Regions from separate parts of the Bacillus mexicanus genome, predicted to be linked through region 1. Evidence: a T-box and tRNA genes for the amino acid it is inferred to sense, from the RefSeq annotation. Region 1 holds a T-box; the other holds one or more tRNA genes.

What was found. A T-box is a leader RNA that pairs with one kind of tRNA and senses whether it is charged. The one in region 1 lies ahead of tyrS (tyrosine--tRNA ligase), so its partner is inferred to be a tRNA-Tyr.
Region 2: it encodes a tRNA-Tyr, which carries the amino acid that the T-box ahead of tyrS (tyrosine--tRNA ligase) is inferred to sense. The anticodon was not compared.

The regions. Positions count from the first base shown of each region.
Region 1 covers NZ_JBCEYV010000001.1:86,466-94,511, reverse strand. Annotated here, with positions in the region: gene rpsD (30S ribosomal protein S4) at 1-168, shown strand, start outside; gene sr7p (small protein SR7P) at 188-316, opposite strand; gene tyrS (tyrosine--tRNA ligase) at 441-1,709, opposite strand; T-box leader at 1,760-1,997, opposite strand; gene acsA (acetate--CoA ligase) at 2,053-3,771, opposite strand; gene acuA (acetoin utilization protein acetyltransferase AcuA) at 3,931-4,563, shown strand; gene AAGG74_RS00580 (acetoin utilization AcuB family protein) at 4,590-5,234, shown strand; gene AAGG74_RS00575 (acetoin utilization protein AcuC) at 5,231-6,394, shown strand; gene motS (flagellar motor protein MotS) at 6,404-7,123, opposite strand; gene motP (flagellar motor protein MotP) at 7,113-7,931, opposite strand; gene ccpA (catabolite control protein A) at 7,996-8,046, opposite strand, start outside.
Region 2 covers NZ_JBCEYV010000004.1:12,227-20,272, reverse strand. Annotated here, with positions in the region: gene cdaA (diadenylate cyclase CdaA) at 1-492, opposite strand, end outside; gene rsiW (anti-sigma-W factor RsiW) at 654-1,280, opposite strand; gene sigW (RNA polymerase sigma factor SigW) at 1,294-1,857, opposite strand; tRNA gene AAGG74_RS19425 (tRNA-Gln) at 2,085-2,156, opposite strand; tRNA gene AAGG74_RS19420 (tRNA-Tyr) at 2,161-2,245, opposite strand; tRNA gene AAGG74_RS19415 (tRNA-Thr) at 2,266-2,338, opposite strand; tRNA gene AAGG74_RS19410 (tRNA-Val) at 2,343-2,418, opposite strand; tRNA gene AAGG74_RS19405 (tRNA-Glu) at 2,422-2,496, opposite strand; partial or broken gene AAGG74_RS19400 (2-thiouracil desulfurase family protein) at 2,677-3,131, shown strand; gene AAGG74_RS19395 (GNAT family N-acetyltransferase) at 3,144-3,626, shown strand; gene murQ (N-acetylmuramic acid 6-phosphate etherase) at 3,731-4,645, shown strand; gene AAGG74_RS19385 (MurR/RpiR family transcriptional regulator) at 4,662-5,513, shown strand; gene AAGG74_RS19380 (PTS transporter subunit EIIC) at 5,539-6,903, shown strand; gene pbp4b (penicillin binding protein PBP4B) at 6,960-8,046, shown strand, end outside.

The DNA.
Region 1 (8,046 bases):
AGAAACCTTTCTATCATCAAAGAATCTGTTGAAGTAAACAACTTCGTTCCTGAATACCTTACATTCGATGCTGAAAAGCTTGAAGGTACTTTCACTCGTCTTCCTGAGCGTTCTGAACTTGCTCCGGAAATTAACGAAGCGCTTATCGTTGAGTTCTACTCTCGTTAATCGTTAAAACCCCCTGCCGCTACGCGGTGGGGGTTTTTTTATCGTCTGTTTCGTCTATTGCCTCTTGCTCGCCAACACTATCCCGCGTCTTTTGGTCCCAATAATCCCGCTGAAGCCTCTCTTTTGCAATTGTGCACATGAGATTCATGGTCAGCGCTCCTTTCTAAAAGGTGGTGATGATCATGTTTGCCCTTTCTAATTTACTCTTTTCCTGTTATTCATATGCGCTAAACAAAAAAAATCCTTTGCCTTTAGCGGCAAAGGATTTTTTCTTATTGATACGTCACAAGGAAGTATTTTTTCTTTCCGCGGCGCAGAACAGTAAATTGGTCCTCAATGCGGTCTTCAGCAGATAAAATATAATTCACTTCTGTCTGACGTTCGCCGTTAATGTAAACAGCCCCGTTTTGAATGTCTTCACGCGCTTGTCGTTTAGAAGGAGATAATTTAGATTGCACCAACACATCGACTAGTGAAAGTTCTTGGCTGCTGTCAGCTTCCATTGATGGAACATCTTTAAAGCCGACTTTTACGTCTTGGGCGGAAAGCTCTTTAATATTGCCGCTGAACAACGCTTGGGAAATATTGATAGCTTGCTTCAGCGCCTCATCTCCATGAACGAGCGCTGTCACTTCTTCTGCCAGACGTTTTTGCGCTTCACGCTTTTCAGGCGCCGTTTCTGTTTTCTCAGCATATGCTTCAATATCCTCTTTTGATAGGAATGTGAAGTATTTCAAGTATTTGATAACATCACGGTCATCTGTGTTGATCCAGAATTGATAGAATTCATAAGGCGATGTTTTGTCCTTATCAAGCCAGATCGCGCCGCCTTCCGTTTTTCCGAATTTCGTGCCATCTGCTTTTGTGACAAGCGGAATGGTAAGACCGAACGCTTTCGCTCCCTCTTCTTCTGATTTTCTAATCAATTCAAGCCCCGCTGTGATGTTGCCCCACTGATCGCTTCCGCCGATTTGCAATTTACAGTTTTTATCTCTATATAAATTTAAGAAATCATAAGATTGAAGAATCATGTAGCTGAATTCCGTGTATGAAATGCCGGATTCAATTCTCGAGCTGACTGTGTCTTTTGCCAGCATGTAATTGATGCCGAAGTTTTTGCCGACATCACGAAGGAAGTCGACTACATTCATTTTGCCGATCCAATCATAGTTGTTCGCGATGACAGCTGGGTTTTCTGCTGCGTCGAAATCCAGAAATCTGGACAGCTGGTTTTTGATTTTTTGGGACCACTCGGATACGATGTCAGCTGTATTTAATGTACGCTCTGCCTTTTTCCCGCTCGGATCACCGATAAGCCCCGTTGCGCCGCCCACAAGCGCAATTGGATGATGCCCCTCGAGCTGGAAACGGCGAAGTGTTAAAATAGGCAGCAAGTGTCCGATATGCAAGCTGTCTGCTGTCGGATCAAAACCTGAGTACAGGCGGATTTTCTCTTCATTCAGCTGTTTATTTAATCCTTCTTCATCTGTCATTTGCTGAATCAATCCGCGGAAGGATAAGTCTTCAAGTAAGTTTGTCATAAGAAAAAGCTCCTTTTTTGATTAAAATAAAAAACGCCCCTTCGTTTACACGAAGGGACGATTGATTATCGCGGTACCACCCTACTAATAAGAGAACGTAAAACATTCGCCTTATCACTTTGCCTGATAACGGATCAGGTCCGTTCTTTCACTACTGAAAGCCTGGCCGGCTTTGTTTGCAAAAGCGGTTCATGAGTGTATTCGATATATCCGTCTGTACTGATTTTCACCGGCCATCAGCTCTCTGGAACGTAAGGATATCCTACTTGTCTCAATCTTTACCTTTTCATATGAAGCTATATCATTTTTAACATAAATAAAATTCCGTGTCAACGCCGCCTTTTTAATCCTCCATCGTCGATAGATCCCCAGCCGGCAGATCGAGCTCCCACGCCTTCAGCACACGTCTCATAATTTTGCCGCTCCGGGTTTTCGGAAGCTTATCTTTAAATTCAATCTCACGCGGAGCCGCATGGGCTGCGAGACCCTGCTTCACAAAGAGGCGGATCTCTTCTTTCAGCTGATCAGACGGCTCAAATCCTTCTCTGAGTGCGATGAAGGCTTTAATGATTTCTCCCCGCACCGGATCGGGCTTTCCGATCACACCTGCTTCTGCAATGGCCGGATGTTCGACAAGCTTGCTTTCCACTTCGAATGGACCGACGCGTTCACCGGAAGTCATGATGACATCATCGACTCTGCCTTGAAACCAGAAATACCCCTCATCATCCATGTAGGCAGAATCGCCAGACACATACCAGCCGCCCGGCATGAAATATGATTCGTACTTTTCAGGGTTATTCCAAATGGTGTGCATCATGGAAGGCCAGCCCTTTTTGATGGCGAGATTGCCCATTCGGTACGGCGGAAGCTCGTTGCCCTGATTGTCAACAATTGCCGCCTCTACACCGGGAATGGGCTTACCCATTGATCCCGGTTTAATATCCATGCAAGGATAGTTGCAGATGAGCTGGCTGCCCGTTTCTGTCATCCACCATGTATCATGAATTCGTTTGTTAAAGACTTTGTGTCCCCATCTGATGACTTCTGGATTTAACGGCTCCCCAACACTGAGCACATGCCTAAGTGACGTTAAATCATATTTCGCAGCCATCTCATCTCCTGCTCCCATCAGCATTCGAAACGCAGTCGGTGCGCTGTACCAGACGCTGACGCCTAGCTGTTCAATCGTTCCATACCAGCTTTCCGGACTGAAACGGCCGCCGACGATCACATTTGTCGCCCCGTTTAGCCACGGGGCAAAAATGCCGTATACCGTACCTGTCACCCAGCCTGGATCAGCTGTGCACCAGTAAATGTCTTCTTCCTTTAAATCAAGGACCCATTTTCCTGTCTGATATTGCTGTACCATCGCTTCATGGACATGAAGCACACCCTTTGGCGTTCCAGTGGAACCTGATGTATAGTGAAGCAGAAAGCCGTCTTTTTTGTCCATCCATTCGATATCCAGCCTTGTGCTCTCCTGTTTTGCCGCTTCGTCATAATGAATGATGTTTGCGCCGCTTTGAGACCCTTCACCGACTACGAATATATGCTGTAAGTGAGGCAGTTTGTCGGCCGGTATTCTCTTCAGCAGTTCAGGCGTTGTGACAACAACCTTCGCTTCGCTGTTTTCAAGCCGGTCCTTTACAGCTCCCTCCATAAATGCTTCAAACAGCGGTCCGGCGATGGCGCCAATTTTGATGGCGCCAAGCATAATAAAATAAAGCTCGGGTGATCTCGGCATAAAAATAAAAACGCGGTCCCCTTTTTCCACATTTCCAGACCGTTTCAGCACGTTCCCAGCTTTGTTAGATTCTTCCTTCATTTCTTTAAATGTGTATTTTTCATTCCGGTTTGCGTCTTTATAATAAAGCGCTACTTTGTTTTTTCGAAACGATTCGGCATGGCGGTCAATCGCTTCATAAGCCGCATTCAGTTTTCCTGTCTCATGCCAGGAGAAATGTTTCTCTGCCTCTGCCCAATCAAAATGCCGGTACGTTTCTTCATAATTTTTTAAATGATGATCCCCTTCCACTGCCGGTAACGCTTTCAAAGTCATGCCCAAACATCCCCCTTTGCTGAAGTTGTCACAATTATTATAGTATAAATTCACACTCTTCTCAATTTTTAAAATATAAACCGTATTGAAAACGTTTTATATTTTGTTATTCTTAAAGAAGACACATATTTTCACAAGAATTGATGGGACGGTGGATCAGTGGAACATCATAAAACATACCATTCAGCAAACATCAAAACAGCAGCCGGCTCCTTACTGATAGAAGGGCCTGTCTCTCCAAAAGATTTGGCAGGTTACGAGTTTCATCATGATTTAACCGCATTTCGCCCGCCCCGCGAGCAGCATGAAGCGCTAGTCGACATTGCCGGCCTTCCCGAAGGTCGCATTATCATTGCCAGAGACAACCAAACCATTATCGGCTATGTGACGTATTTATATCCCGACCCGCTCGAAAGGTGGTCTGAGGGAAATATGGAGGATTTGCTTGAACTCGGAGCCATTGAAGTGGCGCCGGCTTATCGGGGATGGTCTGTCGGCAAGACGCTTCTGACCGTCAGCATGATGGATGAACAAATGGAAAACTATATTGTCATGACAACAGAATATTATTGGCATTGGGATTTAAAAGGGATGAAAAAAGATGTGTGGGAATACAGGAAGCTGATGGAGAAGATGATGAACGCAGGCGGATTGGTCTGGTTCGCCACAGATGAGCCGGAAATCAGCTCCCACCCTGCAAACTGTCTGATGGCACGCATCGGTAAAAACGTCAGCCAAGAATCAATTGAACAATTTGACAGGCTTCGTTTTTATCATCGTTTTATGTATTAAATGACACTGACAAAGGGGAAAAAATAATGATTGTTGAGCAAATCATGAAAAAGGATGTCATTACATTAACGAAGACCGATACGCTTGAAACAGCCATATGCAAGCTGAAGGAATTTCATATCAGGCATCTGCCTGTTGTTGATGAAGACCGCTGTGTAATCGGAATGGTTACCGACAGAGACATGAAACAGGCCAGTCCCAGCATTTTTGAAGAAAACAAACGAAGCCGATTTCTCACACGAAACGTAGATTCAATTATGAAAACAGATGTCGTCTGCGCCCATCCGCTTGATTTTGTCGAAGAAATATCTGCCGTCTTCTACGAGCATGGCATCGGCTGTCTTCCAGTGGTGCAGCATCAAAAATTAATAGGGATTTTGACGAAAACCGATTTGCTGCGGACATTTGTCAAATTGACAGGTGCTGACCAGCCGGGCTCGCAAATCGAAATAAAAGTAAACGACATCACAAAAAGCCTCTCAGAAATCAGCAGCCTCTGCCAAGATCTCCAAGTGAAGATACTCAGCGTGCTTGTCTATCCCCATGAGGAACCCGAGGTAAAAGTGCTTGTCTTTCGTGTGAAAATGATGAATCCGCTGCCATTTTTGCAGGCATTACAAAGAAAAAGGCATCACGTCTTATGGCCGTCAGAGCAAAGGGACCTGCTATGAGAGACAGTGTGTTTATCTATTCTCCATCTTATCAAACCTATATGTTTCACCAGGAACACCCATTTAACCAACAGCGGGTTCTGTTAACATACGATTTGCTCAAGACGATCAAAGCCTTTGATGATGGAGATATTGTCAGTCCCAGACTAGCAAAAGAAGAGGAGCTTGCCCTTGTCCATACGGAAGATTACATTCAGGCTGTCAAACTTGCGGGCGCAGGAAAACTTCCAGTTGAAGAAGGAGAAAGCTACGGGCTCGGCACAGAGGATACACCTGTCTTTGCCGGCATGCACGAAGCTGCATCACTTTTAGTCGGCGGTACCTTAACGGCCGCAGACTGGGTGATGTCAGGACGAGCCCAGCACGCCGCCAACCTTGGGGGAGGCCTTCATCACGGCTTTCGGGGGAGGGGATCGGGGTTTTGCATATACAACGACAGTGCTGTGGCGATTCAATATATCCAGAAAAAATACAGGGCCAAAGTGCTTTATATTGATACGGACGCCCACCACGGGGACGGTGTGCAATTTACGTTCTACGATAACCCCAATGTATGCACGCTATCCATTCATGAAACAGGAAGGTATTTATTTCCTGGCACCGGTCAGATTCAGGAAAAAGGGAGCGGAAAAGGTTATGGCTATTCCTTTAATATCCCGCTTGATGCTTTTACAGAGGATGATTCCTTTCTTGAGGCTTACGAGACAGCAGCTGCCGAAGTCGCCGCTTATTTTCAGCCTGATGTTATTATCAGCCAAAATGGCGCAGATGCCCATTACTATGACCCGCTAACACATCTATCTGCAACAATCAGCATATACAAAGAAATCCCCCGGCTTGCACACACTTTAGCACATCAATATTGCGGAGGTAAATGGATCGCAGTCGGCGGCGGCGGCTATGATATTTGGCGTGTTGTGCCCCGCGCCTGGGCCAGAATATGGCTTGAAATGAAAGGGATAGATCCGGGAGACGACATCCCAGCGGAATGGACCGCTAAATGGCAAAAACAGTGCCCCGTCACCCTGCCGTCCAGCTGGAGCGATCCTGCCAATTTATATCCTCCGATTCCACGCAAGCCAGAAATCACAGAAAAAAATGCGCAAACCGTCAGCAAAGCATTATATGCGATACGATCTGAGAGGCAAAGAACAACATAAAAACGACCTTCACGAAGAGGTCGTTTTTGATTTCTTGATGACAATTTCCACACGCCGGTTTTCCTTCATATGTTCGTTTGTCTTGTTATCCTTTACAGGTTTTGTATCCGCATAGCCGACAGCGATAAGACGCTTCGAAGGAAGTTTCTCTTTTGACGTGAAATATTGAATAACTCCGCTCGCCCGCGCTGCTGACAGTTCCCAGTTAGACGGATATCGGTATGTTGAAATGTTGCGGCTGTCTGTATGGCCTTCCACTTGAATGTCGTTAGGAAGGGCTTGAAGAAGAACAGCGATTTGGTGAAGAAGTGATTCGGCATTTTTCAGCACTTTTGCCTCGCCTGAATCAAACAGCACAGCCTCCTGGAGCACGAGCACCACCCCGCGTTCATCCCGTTTGGCTGTCATTTGGGCATTCAAATGGTTGTCTTTTATGTATGTATTTACTTTCTTGAATAGCTGATCCTGCTGATCTTCCTTCTTCTTCTCATCAGCTGGCGAGGCATCCTTTTTTACTTTGGAGGTTTGGTCCGGCTGATGCCCGCCGTCTTCCTTTTGGATTGAATGAACTGCCGCTTTAAATTTTTGCAGATCGATTTGGGACATAGAAAAAAGTAAAATAAAGAACACAAGGATCAAGGTGATTAAATCTGAAAAGGTCACAATCCAGCTTGATGAAGATTGGCTGTTTTTCCCGCTTCCATTCCTTCTTTCTCTTCTAAGCTTCATGTATAGATCCCTTTTTTGTTTTCGCTTGATTTGGATTCTTTTTCCATTCTTCCCGAGAGCTGAAAACGACGAGCTGGCTTTCGAGATTGCGCGGGTTTTTTCCGGATTGAATTCCAATAATGCCTTCCACCATTACCTGCTTGATGAAGATTTCACTTTCTGTTTTTTCTTCGAGCTTAGCAGCAATCGGGTTGAATACCATGTTTGCCAGCAATGAACCATACAAGGTTGTCAGAAGCGCAACAGCCATATTCGGTCCAAGCATTTGCGGATCATTTAAATTTTTGAGCATCAGCACCAGTCCGACGAGTGTTCCGATCATTCCCCATGCCGGAGCGAATTCTCCCGCTTTTTCAAACACCCGCCGCCCTTTTCGGTGACGCTCCTCCATTGCTGCGACTTCTGAATCCATAACGAGCCGAATCGTTTCTTCATCCCAGCCGTCAATTGCTAAAAGCAGTCCCTTTTTTAAGAAAGGATCTCTGATTCCCCGAGCCTGATCATCCAATGAGAGAAGCCCGTGCTTACGTGCATGATCAGATAGAGAAACAAAGGTTTTCACAAGGTCTTTCACATCGTCTTCCTTTCGGATAAATGCCTGCTTTAATACAGAGGGCGTTTTTTTCAGCTCTCTCGGCGGAAAGCTGATAAAAATAGCGGCGCATAGTCCTCCTGTTACGATAAAGAAAGAGGTCAGATCAAGAAATGAGCGGAAACCGCTTACTCCCGACCCTGAGATAATCCCGATAACAATCATAATCATTCCTAGTACAAAACCAACAGGTGTAAGATAATCAAATCGTTTCATCATTTCTCCCCATGAAAAAAGCAAGAATTCACCCTTAGAGGTGAAGCTTGCTCTCTTGTTTTTCTTATGACTTGGTTGACTTTCTTAGCTCTATACGGTGCGGCAGTTCGACGAT
Region 2 (8,046 bases), on a different contig from region 1:
GATAAAAATATTGATCAAAAGCTCTGAACTGACTTTGGCATTCAAAGGGATGCCAGTCTCAATATAATCTCCCATTCCGGTATCCCGTTCTATGGTCAGCAGGGCACCTATACGTCGTTTCGCCATATAATTGATTGATTTCGTGATGGCTTCAATCGTTTTCTGCTGCGCTTCCTCTACAGGTGTGCCGCTCCTTGAAAAGAAGCGCCCGCGGCCAAGCTGTTCAAGCGCTCTTCTCAGCTCAGGCTGAAAAATAATTATAATTGCTAAAAATCCCCATGTTATCGCTTGGTCCATCAGCCATTGAAGCGTACTGAGGCCCAAATATTGGCTGGCCATACGGACAAGCACGATCACGACAATTCCTTTTAACAGCTGAACCGCTTTCGTGCCGCGTATCACCATAATCAATTTATATATCACATACCAAACAAGGAGAATATCAACGGCATTGCCGAGGTACTGCAAAAAAGGGATATCCTCAAAAGCCATTTCCTCGTCCTCCAAGAATTCAGTCATTTCGTATTTTGTGTTTAACGTGTTACGCATATGTACTTTACATAGCGAGCCCATTATACCACATTTCGATTTGGCAAGTGAAATGTGCCACCCCTCTCTGCCCATAAAAAAAAAGAGCAAAGCGGCTGTTCGCTTTACTCTTTTTCATCCGAGTGTAATACCTTGACGACACTTTTACCCGCAGACTTCATCTTGTACCATGTCCAGTCGAATAATTGATTGATTTCTTCAATCTGACCGGTGACTTGTCCAGCAGAGGCCATATACTTTTCGCCGTTTACAACGGTTACATCCCCGTCTATTTTGCCTTTAATGATCAGCTTTCCGTTTTTAACAGTCACATCGCCTTTGACCGTCTCACCTTCCGGCACAGTCACGATGTGGTTTTGCACCACAAGATTCGGCTGCTTAGATACGCTGAAGTTTTGGTCATTATGCCAGCTGTTAAAAAAACCTCCGCCCATCAAAATGATGAATACCGCAGCAGCTGCGATAACAGGATGGGTTCTGAACCATCTTTTCACAGAGGCTCTTTTCTTCTCCTTCGGCAATTTCGCCATGACATTAGCGGTAAAATCCGCGGGGGCTTCAACATGCGATGTGCTCCGGACGAGCGCGATCGATTTTTCCATCTCGTAAAAATGCTTTCGGCATTTCTCGCATGTCTCCAGATGTTCATTTAATATCTGTTCATCTTTTGGAAGGATATCTCCATCAAGATGCATATGCATAAGCTGCACAATTTGTTCAGGACAGCTCATTTCATCACCCCACTTAAAGATCTCTTAATTGTTTTCTAAGAGCCTCTCTGCCCCTATGGATACGTGTTTTCACAGTTCCCACAGGAATGTTCAAGATCTCGCCGATTTCAATTAATGAGAGTTCGTCGATATACTTTAATACGATGACTGTTCTGTATTTGTCAGGAAGCTTTAAAATTTTCTGCTGAATCGTGTTCGAGAGTTCCAGGGACACTACTTCATCTTCTGGCAAAACTCCATCTGCGGCAATTTGCGAATACATGGTCAGACCTTCTGTACCAGCCACCTTTGCATCGAGGTAATAATCCGGCTTCTTTTTGCGAATACGGTCAATTGTTAAATTGGTCGCGATTCGATAAAGCCAAGTTGAAAATTTCCGGTTAATATCAAAACTGTCGATATTAACGTACGCTCTGATAAAAGCCTCTTGTGCAATGTCTTCCGCCTCATGCACATTGCCAAGCATACGGTAGCAAAGCTGATAAATTTTATCCTTGTAAATATCTACGATGTCCGCAAATGCATCTTGGTCGCCTTTTTTGACTTGTTTAATTCTTTTTTTAATCATTATTTCCATATTTATCTAACCTCTGCCTTCACCGGTCTGTATGTATACGAGCTTCGTTTCAAAAGGTTTCAATTTTTTATAAAATAAGTTTAACAAATTTTTGGCAGGGTGTAGATGGTAATTCGTGAATAAACTACCTTAACATATTTTTAAAATTATTATACAGACTGAACAGTTAGAAGTTGAAATTATTTTAAAATAGAAAAAAGACACCTTTTGGTCAAAGGTGTCTGTGACTGGGCTAGCTGGATTCGAACCAACGCATGACGGAGTCAAAGTCCGTTGCCTTACCGCTTGGCTATAGCCCAATAATGGTGGAGGGGGGCAGATTCGAACTGCCGAACCCTGAGGGAGCGGATTTACAGTCCGCCGCGTTTAGCCACTTCGCTACCCCTCCATATTCATGTGAGAAAACAGTGCCGGCAAGAGGACTTGAACCCCCAACCTACTGATTACAAGTCAGTTGCTCTACCAATTGAGCTACACCGGCAAGATGGTGGAGGATGACGGGCTCGAACCGCCGACCCTCTGCTTGTAAGGCAGATGCTCTCCCAGCTGAGCTAATCCTCCAAATGGTGACCCGTACGGGATTCGAACCCGTGTTACCGCCGTGAAAGGGCGGTGTCTTAACCGCTTGACCAACGGGCCGTTTGTGTTCTCGTCGAGCTGACAAAAGTTATTATATACAGGTTAATGCATGTTTGTAAAGAGAAAAATTAATTTTTTTATTTTCAAACTTTTTAACTCCTTTTTTAACTGAAAAAGCCTTCCGCCATTCCTCATTTATTTTATGATAGAGACAAGCAAAGCATGAGAGGGGAAACCACTATGATTCTAGTCAGTTCTTGCCTTGGGGGCATTGAATGCAGATATAACGGCTCACATGCAGCATCAGAGAAAATCAGAAAACTTGTCGATCAAAAGAAAGCAGTCATGGCATGTCCTGAGCTCCTCGGCGGCTTCTCAACTCCCCGTGAACCTGCTGAAATCATCGGAGGCACCGGTGAGGATGTTCTTAATGGGACCGCAAAAATCGTGACAGCTTCCGGTGAAGATGTAACCAAATTATATATGGAAGGCGCATCTAAAACATTAGCTTACGCAAAAGAAATCAATGCCTCTGCCATCATATTAAAAGAAAACAGCCCATCATGCGGAAGCGGTTTTATCTATAATGGCACATTTACCGGAAAAAAACCCCCGGCAGCGGAGTAACTGCCGCTCTGTTAAAACAAGCAGGCTACCGCGTTATTTCCGAAAATCAGCTAGACGATATATTGTAAGGAGGTCTCCACATGACTCTAGACATTTCTTTATCCTTCTATAAGCCCGAACACTTATCAGAGCTTGAATCATTCAAGCTAAATAATGATGACAAACGCTTTACCTCTCTCCCCAAAGAGGTGCTGACTCAGGCCCTGAGCATACGGGACCGGTATCCGGTTGTCATCTTAAACGACAATCTGCCAATCGGTTTTTTCATTTTACATACATCAAAAGAAACGCTTGAGCCCTATTCTAACAATCCATTTGCCTTACTGCTAAGTTCTCTTTCTTTAAATGCTGTTCATCAAGGAAAAGGCTATGCGAAAAAAGCAATGCTTCTGCTTCCCTCTTTTGTGAGCGGTTATTTTCCATGGTGCGATGAAATGATTCTGGCCGTCAACCATCTGAACACTCGCGCAAAGCACCTTTATATGAAATGCGGGTTCATTGATAAAGGCAGGAGAAGAATCGGACCGCTTGGAGAACAGCTAGTTCTTCATTATTTCTTATAGACGTATTGAAATAAAATTTCAATACTATAAAAACATAGTTGAAATATCACAACAGAAATGAATATACTAAATATTGAATATACGATGAAGCAGGGGGCATCCTCATGTCAAAACCATTAGACCTTCACCGTCTTACAACGGAATCCCGCAATAGCCAAACAACCGACATTCACAAGGCAAACACTCTCGGTATCCTCAAAATGATCAACAACGAAGATTTGAAAGTCGCTGCTGCCGTACAGCAGGTTCTCCCCGACATTCAAACAGCTGTAGACTGCGCGTACGACTCGTTTCAAAATGGAGGCCGGCTCATCTACATAGGCGCCGGTACAAGCGGAAGACTCGGTGTCATGGATGCCGTCGAATGTCCTCCCACCTATAGCGTAAGCCGAGACCAGGTCATCGGAATCATGGCTGGCGGCCCCAAAGCATTTTTGCAGGCGACCGAAGGAATTGAAGATAGTGAAGAAGCAGGAGCTGAGGATTTAAAAAACATACACCTCACTTCTAACGACACTGTCCTCGCCGTCGCGGCAAGCGGCCGCACACCATATGCGGCAGGCGCCCTAACATATGCCCGCAAAGCCGGAGCACACACCATCGCCCTTACCAGTAATAAAAATTCCGCCATCAGCAAGAATGCCGATCACAGCATTGAGGTTGTCGTTGGACCTGAAGCTATTACAGGATCAACACGTATGAAAGCGGCAACCGCTCATAAAATGATTCTAAACATGATATCTACCGCTGTAATGGTCAAAATCGGCAAGGTTTACGAAAACTTGATGGTAGACGTCAACGTCAGTAATAACAAACTAAAAGAACGTGCCATCAGTATCATCCAAAGCCTCACCAATGCCCCATACGACACAGCCAAGCATACTCTGGAACAAGCCAATTATCACGTCAAAACGGCAATCGTCATGCTCAAAACAAACACAGATCAGGAACAAGCAAAGACATTGCTCGATGAAGCGAACGGTTTCATAGACAAAGCAATCGAAAATGACCATCCATGATAAGGAGAGAGCAGGAATGGCAACAGGCGGTTTAACGATCATCCAATCAATGAAGCACAAGCTCCCTCCATCCGAACGCAGAATTGCGGATTATATCCTAACTCATCCCCACAAAGCAATAGAAACCACTGTCAGCGAGATCAGCACATTAGCCAATTCAAGTGACGCTGCCGTTATCAGGCTCTGCAAATCACTCGGACTAAAAGGATTTCAAGATTTAAAAATGAGAGTAGCAGGCGACCTGGCAAAGCCTGCTGTACAAGGCTACCGGGACATTGCGCCTTACGAACCGCTGTCCTCCATTTCTGAAAAAACAGCCGGCAACGCCATTCAAGCCATACAGGATACTTCAGACCTGATGGACTACAAAGTGCTTGAACGAGCGGTTTCCCTGCTTCTCAAAGCCCCTACCGTGCATTTTATCGGTGTCGGAGCCTCCGGCATTGTCGCCAAGGACGCCCAGCAAAAGTGGCTTCGCATTCATAAACAATCAACCGCGTTCACAGACACTCATCTTGTGGCGTCATTAATCGCAAATGCAGATAAGGATGACATCGTATTCGCCATTTCATTTTCGGGTGAGACGCAGGAAATCATAGAATTGCTCACAATGGCTAAGGAAAAAGGCATCACAACGATCAGCCTCACACAATTCAGCCAGACATCCATCTCCGCACTGGCTGATGTCCCGTTGTACACAGCACATTCCAACGAAGCCTTGCTTCGAAGCGCAGCCACTTCCTCCCGCCTCGCCCAGCTTTTTATGATTGATGTTTTGTTTTTAGGCATGGCGGCTGAGCAGTATGAAGAAACAACCGGTTATATCGATAAAACGAGAGCAGCCATACAATCTATGAGAAAAAAATAGGACGTCTTGAAGAGGAGGGATTTTGATGAGCAAAGAAAACAACTACCATCATCTCGCAAAGAAAATCCTCGCGTTATGCGGAGGAAAACCAAACATTTCCTCGTATACGCATTGCATGACACGCCTTCGTATTACGCCTTACGATGAAAGCAAAGTTGATGTTCAGGCTTTAAGAGAGATGGACGGCGTATTTGGGGTCGTGGAAGCGGAAACCCTTCAAATCATCCTTGGCACCGGGATCGTCAATCATGTCACAGCCGCTTTCTCAAAGCTTATGTCAGCAGAAGGAACCGATATCAAAGAAGCGGCTGAAAAAAAGAAAGCCGATATAAATAGAAAAAATGCCACTCCGTTTAAACGTTTCTTACGTAAAATCGCCAGCATCTTTATCCCTCTCATTCCCGCCCTCGTCGCTTCCGGTTTAATCACCGGGATTACAAAAGCAATCATTCAAGCCGGATGGCTCTCTGCAGAATCACAAATCGCTATTATCCTGACAGTCATCGGATCAGGATTGTTCACATATCTCGGCATCCTCGTCGGTATTAACGCTTCAAAAGAATTCGGCGGGACACCCGCTCTTGGGGCTCTGGCAGGAATCTTGATTATAAATCCGGAGATCGCAAAGATCAGTTTATTCGGAGAACAGCTTCTCCCGGGCAGGGGAGGCCTGATCGGAGTTCTTTTCGCAGCCATATTCATTGCATACACCGAACAACACATCCGCCGTTTTATTCCACAATCACTCGATATCATCGTCACTCCAACCATTTCTCTGTTAATCACCGGAATTGTAACGTATGTCATATTTATGCCTTTAGGCGGTTTCATTTCTGATGCCATTACATCAGGCCTTCTGTCCATTCTCGACCTCGGCGGTATCGCTGCGGGCTTTATTCTGGGCGCAACCTTCCTCCCTCTTGTCGTAACCGGTCTGCATCAAGGATTGACGCCTGTACACATGGAGCTGATCAATTCAATCAGCAATGATCCTCTGCTCCCTATTTTGGCTATGGGAGGTGCCGGGCAGGTAGGCGCCGCCTTTGCCATTTTCGTGAAAACGAAAAAAACAACCTTGAGAAAAGCAATCGGCGGCGGGCTTCCGTCGGGGCTGCTCGGCATTGGAGAACCCCTTATTTTCGGAGTGACGCTGCCACTTGGCCGTCCGTTTGTAACGGCATGCTTAGGAGCTGGAATCGGCGGCGCCTTTCAAGCTTATTTTCAGGTTGCTACCATCGCCATCGGGGTCTCCGGGCTGCCGCTTTCCTTTCTCGTCATGTCCTCACAGATCATCCTATATCTCATCGGACTCTTTATTTCCTATGCGGCCGGCTTTTTATTGACCTATGCATTTGGATATAAAGAAGAAATGGCTTCGCAGTTCGACTAATTGGTTTCTATTCTAGGGATAGTAAGCAAGATAGAAACACAGAAAGGAGCAAGCCATTGAAAACAAAAACACTGTCCTTACTCAGTGCCATTTTAACCCTATCTATACTGGCGCCGCCAAACGAAACCTTCGCGCAAACAGCAGACAACCAATTCAAGCCGAAAAACATAAATACAGAAACCGGACGATTCTCGCTGAAGAAACTACGGAAGGTTGATCAGATGATAGAACGGGATGTTGCGGCAGGATTTCCAGGCGCCGTTCTCGTCGTCGTGAAGGATGGCCGCATCATAAAAAAGGAAGCATACGGCTACAGTAAAAAATACGAAGAAACAGAGCTGCTGCGCCGTCCAGTCAAAATGAAAACCCGCGCGATGTTTGACTTGGCCTCAAACACAAAAATGTACGCAACGAATTTTGCATTGCAGCGCTTAGTCAGCCAAGGAAAACTCGATGTTTATGAAAAGGTATCTGCTTATTTACCTGATTTCAAGGATCTGCCAGGAGACCTTGTGAAAGGAAAAGACAAGATTCGTGTCATTGATGTCCTCCAGCACAAATCAGGGCTCCCCTCGAGCTTTTACTTTTACACGCCCGAAAAGGCAGGCAGGTACTATTCACAGGAGCGGGACAAAACGATCGAATATTTGACGAAAATCCCGCTCGAATATCAAACAGGGACAAAACACGTATACAGTGACATCGGATATATGCTTCTCGGCTGCATTGTCGAAAGCCTCACCGGTATACCGCTTGATGTCTACGCGGAGCAAGAGCTTTACAAGCCGCTGAAGCTGAAACATACCTTGTACAATCCGTTGAAAAAAAGCTTTAAACCAAAACAGTTCGCAGCTACTGAACGTATGGGCAATACACGGGACGGCACTATTTATTTCCCTAACATCCGTACACACACGCTGCAAGGAGAAGTGCATGACGAAAAAGCGTTTTACTCAATGAATGGCGTGTCCGGCCATGCCGGATTGTTCTCAAATGCTGATGATATGGCTATTCTGCTGCAACTCATGCTAAACAAAGGCTCCTACCGAAACGTGTCTTTATTTGATCAAAAAACTGCCGACCTATTTACAGCGTCTTCAGCAACAGATCCAACATTCGCTCTAGGCTGGCGGAGAAACGGGA